2 regions of the Bradyrhizobium sp. CCBAU 45321 genome follow, and region 2 is predicted to be linked to the other one. Evidence: predicted binding sites of a transcription regulator. Region 2 holds the regulator's gene; the other holds the start of a gene.
What was found. Region 2 encodes PhoB, which activates phosphate uptake and scavenging genes when phosphate is short. Its sites were predicted from a motif close to TGTCATNNANCTGTCAT; they were not measured.
Positions count from the first base shown of each region.

Region 1: a site for PhoB is predicted at 1,150-1,166, ahead of ACM43_RS24955 (DUF2794 domain-containing protein). Genes of this name have one in related genera too.

Region 1 covers NZ_LFKZ01000126.1:325,160-327,615, forward strand. Annotated here, with positions in the region: gene ACM43_RS24950 (DUF1223 domain-containing protein) at 1-699, shown strand, start outside; gene ACM43_RS24955 (DUF2794 domain-containing protein) at 1,233-1,604, shown strand; gene ACM43_RS24960 (GNAT family N-acetyltransferase) at 1,714-2,244, opposite strand.
Region 2 covers NZ_LFKZ01000130.1:492,465-494,920, reverse strand. Annotated here, with positions in the region: gene phoU (phosphate signaling complex protein PhoU) at 1-591, shown strand, start outside; gene phoB (phosphate regulon transcriptional regulator PhoB) at 614-1,321, shown strand; gene ACM43_RS34875 (GcrA family cell cycle regulator) at 1,620-2,132, opposite strand.

The DNA.
Region 1 (2,456 bases), on a different contig from region 2:
ATCATCGCCGTCATTCGTCCTGCCCAGGCTGAACCCCGCGCCGTCGTCGAATTGTTCACCTCGCAGGGCTGCTCCTCCTGCCCGCCCGCCGATCAGATCATCGGCGATCTCTCCAAGGACCCCTCCGTGATCGCGCTGAGCATGCCGATCGATTACTGGGACTATCTCGGCTGGAAGGACACGCTGGCGGATTCGCGCTTCTCTGCACGGCAGCGTGCCTATTCGCGCATGCGCGGCGACCGCGAGGTCTACACGCCGCAGGTCGTGGTCAACGGCTCCACCCATGTCATCGGCAGCGATCGCGCCGGCATCGAGAACGCGATCGGCAAGACCGACAAGGGCACCGGCGTGATGAGCGTGCCGGTGACGATGTCGCTCTCGGGCAAGCAGATCAACGTCTCGGTCGCCGCCAGCAAGGAGCCCGCGGTCTCGCGCGGCGAGGTCTGGATCTGCTCGATCGCCAAGTCGGTGCCGATCGCGATCACCCGCGGCGAGAACAAGGGACAGCAGGTCACCTATCACAACGTGGTGCGTAGCCTGCTCAAGGTCGGCGACTGGACCGGCCGCCCGGAGAGCTGGACGGTGCCGATCGAGAACCTCACGCGCGACGGCGTCGACGGCGCAGTGGTCTACGTCCAGGACGGCAGCCGCGAGCGACCGGGCCCGATGCTGGGTGCGGCGTACACGTCGCTGCATTGAAGCGCAGATCTTCTTGAGACATCAGTCTCTCGTCATTCCGGGGCGCGCCACTTGGCGCGAGCCCGGAATCCATCAATCCCATTATCCGAGCTGAGAAATGGATTCCGGGCTCGCGCTTCGCGCGCCCCGGAATGACGGGCGCCGGAAACATCCCGGCACAAACAAAAAAGGACCAACTTGCGTTGGCCCTCCTTGTCGTGCGTACAGACCCGATCCTGTTCGACCCCGGGGGGCTGGGGGCTGAGGAATCCGGAACCGAAAGGACCGGGTCAACGCACGTCACCCTTTTCGCAGTGCAGGGCGGCAGGCGGTTGGCGGAAAAGCGGCGATACTATGATTCCTGCTAACGATCCCGTGACGGTTTGCCGCGACGGAGTTCCACCCTTGCGTGTGCCCTGATGGACGCCGATTCGATGGGTCGAGCCCCTTGCGATGCGGAACGGTTGGCGCAATCATGCAATTGTCACGAACGCGGTTCCGGGGACGATCTTGGCGGACGCGGGTCATAGCCGTGCGATGAGGAGGCGCTTCCCATGAGTCTGACGTCGGAGGATGCCGACCCGAGCGAGCAGCGCGCGGCGGCGCGTCCTGCCGCGGCGCTTACGCAGCCAAACCGGGTGACGTTCAACCGGCTCGAGCTGCACCGGATTCTCAATCTCTACGGCCGCATGGTCGCTGACGGCGAGTGGCGCGATTATGCCATCGACTTCCTGAAGGATCGCGCCGTGTTCTCGGTCTATCGCCGCGCCTCGGAAGTGCCGATCTATCGCATCGAGAAGGACCCGCGGCTGGCGCGCAAGCAGGGCATGTACAGCGTGATCTCGGCGACCGGCCTGATCCTGCGCCGCGGCCACGAGCTCGAGCGGGTGCTGCTGGTGATCGATCGCAAACTGGCGGTGGTGTAGACGAACGAACGGTGCCGTAGGGTGGGCAAAGGCGCGTAGCGCCGTGCCCACGCGCTTTCTCTAGTGCGGCGAACGGTGGGCACGCTTCGCTTTGCCCACCCTACGACACCTACTTTGTCGGCACCGTACTTGCGCCCTCGCCGAGGTCGCGCTGCATCATCACGGTGTCCAGCCAGCGGCCGAATTTCAGCCCGACACTGGGATGCGTGCCGATCATCTTGAAGCCGCACCTCGTGTGCACGCCGATCGATCCGGCATTGGCGGAATCGCCGATCACAGCGATCATCTGGCGGAAGCCGCGCGCCTCGCATTCGGCGATCAGCCGTTCCAGCAGCATTGAGCCGACGCCGCGGCGGTGGAAGGAGGGATCGAGATAGATCGAGTTCTCCACCGTGAAGCGATAGGCCGGCCGCGGCCGGTAGGCGCCGGCATAGGCATAGCCGGCCACGCGCCCGTCCAGCATGGCGACGAAATAGGGATAGCCGCCGTCGATCAGCGCGCGATAGCGGCGCGTCATTTCGGTGAGGTCGGGCGGCTCCAGCTCGAATGTCGCCGTGCCCTCGCGGACGGCCTGCTGGTAGATGGCGGTGACGGCGGGAAGGTCGGCCTCGGTGGTGGGCCTGATATCGGGTGCGGACATGGGGGAAGGATAGAGCCTTCGTCCGACTGCTGGAAGGGGTTCCGCCGCCTCCGCAGCGTCATTGCGAGCGCAGCGAAGCAATCCAGAAATGCATCCGCGGAGGGACTCTGGATTGCTTCGTCGCATCAGCGCAAAATTGCTGCGCAATTTTGTCGCGAGCTCCTCGCAATGACGAGGAGAGCCCGTACCCGCAAACGAAAACCCCGGCCTTT
Region 2 (2,456 bases):
GACGTCGCGCTCGGCCAGCGCGTGGTCGCCACCGACGCCGAGCTCGACGCGCTGCAGAAGCGCATCGAGGAGCGCGCCGTGCTCACCATCGCCCGCCGCCAGCCGATGGCCGTCGACCTGCGCGAGATCGTCGGCGCCATGCGCGTTGCGACCGATCTCGAGCGCATCGGCGATCTCGCCAAGAACATGGGCAAGCGCGTCGCGGCGCTGGAGACGGATTTCCATCCGCTCAAGCTGTTCCGCGGCCTGGAGCACATGACCGACCTCGTGCAGCAGCAGGTCAAGTCGGTGCTGGACGCCTATGCCGCGCACGACCTGCCGGCGGCGATGGCGGTGTGGAAGGGCGACGAGGAAGTCGACGCCATCTGCACCTCGCTGTTCCGCGAGCTCCTCACCTACATGATGGAGGATCCGCGCAACATCTCGTTCTGCATCCACCTGATGTTCTGTGCCAAGAACATCGAGCGGATCGGCGACCACGCCACCAACATCGCCGAGACCGTGTTCTACATGATCGAGGGCCAGGCGATCACTGACAAGCGGCCGAAGGGCGACATGACGACCTTCGCCACGACGGTGCCGAACACCTGACGACTTAAGGAGCGACGACCACATGGGCGCACGCATTATGGTGGTTGAGGACGAGGAAGCTCTCACCGAGCTTCTCCGCTACAACCTCGAAGGCGACGGCTATGACGTCGAGACGGTGATGCGCGGCGATGACGCCGACACCCGCCTCAAGGAGCACATTCCCGATCTGATCGTGCTCGACTGGATGCTGCCGGGCCTGTCGGGCATCGAGCTGTGCCGGCGGCTTCGGACCCGTCCCGAGACCAAGCAGCTGCCGATCATCATGCTCACCGCGCGCGGCGAGGAGAGCGAGCGGGTGCGCGGGCTTGCGACCGGCGCGGATGACTACATCGTCAAGCCGTTCTCGGTGCCGGAGCTGCTCGCGCGCGTGAAGGGCCTCTTGCGGCGTGCCAGCCCCGAGCGCCTCGCCACCGTGCTCGCCTATGGCGATATCGAGCTCGACCGCGACAAGCGCCGGGTGGCGCGCTCGGGCCGGCCGATCGATCTCGGCCCGACCGAATATCGCCTGCTGGAGTTCTTCCTGGAGCATCCCGGCCGCGTGTTCTCGCGCGAGCAGCTGCTCGACAGCGTCTGGGGCCGCGACATCTACATCGACGAGCGCACCGTCGACGTCCATATCGGCCGCCTGCGCAAGCTGCTCAATCTCGGCCGCGAGCAGGACCCGATCCGCACCGTCCGCGGCGCCGGCTACGCGCTGGACGATCGTTTCGCGAAGGCTGAGCAGACATAAAGCGCCAGCGACAGCTGGTTTGGCGAACTGCGGCGCCGATCTCGACCGTCATCCCCGGGCGCGCGCAGCGCGAGCCCGGGATCTCAGCGCGAGCGCTTGCGCTCGTCGCGATTAGCCACAAGGCGTGGTTTGGCGAAGACTCGGAGTGACCATCTCGCGCAACAATTGCGCCCTGTGGCTATGGATCCCCGCGTTCGCGGGGATGACACCGAGTGGGTGGAGCCGTCATCGTATGACGGCTGCAGTCTTGGCGATCAAGCTTGGTGATCAAGCTTGTTGATCAGGGAATACCGCAAATTCACCGCGTGCCTGGCTTCGCCGGTGCACGCCGGCGATCCGCTGCGGGCTGATAGGCCACGCGCGAATGCTGGGCGCAGTAGGGCAGGCCTGAGAGCGCCTTGCCGCCGCAGAAGAAGAAATCCGGGCTCGAGGGATCGCCGACCGGCCAGTGGCAGGTCGCCTCGTTCAATTCCAGCAGCGACAGCCGCTGGCTCATCGGCACCACGTTGTCGTAGGTAACCGGCTCGGCTTCCAACTCGACCTCGAAGGCCTGCGCCAGCGCGGTGTTGCCGCGCGCGACGGGGCGGGTCACCCGCATCATGTGCTGCGCGGGCCGTGCCTTGCGCGGCCGCGGCGCTGCCGATGAAGGGCTCTTGGCGCGGCCGGACAGGCCGAGCCGGTGCACCTTGCCGATCACGGCATTGCGGGTCACATTGCCGAGCTCCGCCGCGATCTGGCTGGCCGAAAGTCCGGCCTCCCAGAGCTTCTTCAGCTGCTCGACGCGATCATCGGACCAGGTCAAAACCGTCATTGCACCCTTTCCCTCGCTGCGCGCCTGCCATCCTGGGGCCTTCGCAGCGAATGCTTTAGCCTTGAAAAACCCGTGCCGTCAGAATCCCTTAAGGCTCGCCGGGCGCGCTCAAGACGCCCGAACGTTTACGCCGGTACATGAGGACTTCTGGGATCAGAACTGCTGCACGAGATGTCGTATCTGACAGTCCAAACGCTACAATATGGCGTGACTCCCGCGCAAGAGTCCGCCGACTCGCTTCCACATGTTCCGTGGTGAAAAACCCGCAAAATCGGCACCGCAAGACTACGGAATCAGCGTTTCGCGAGGCTTTCCGGGCGGCAT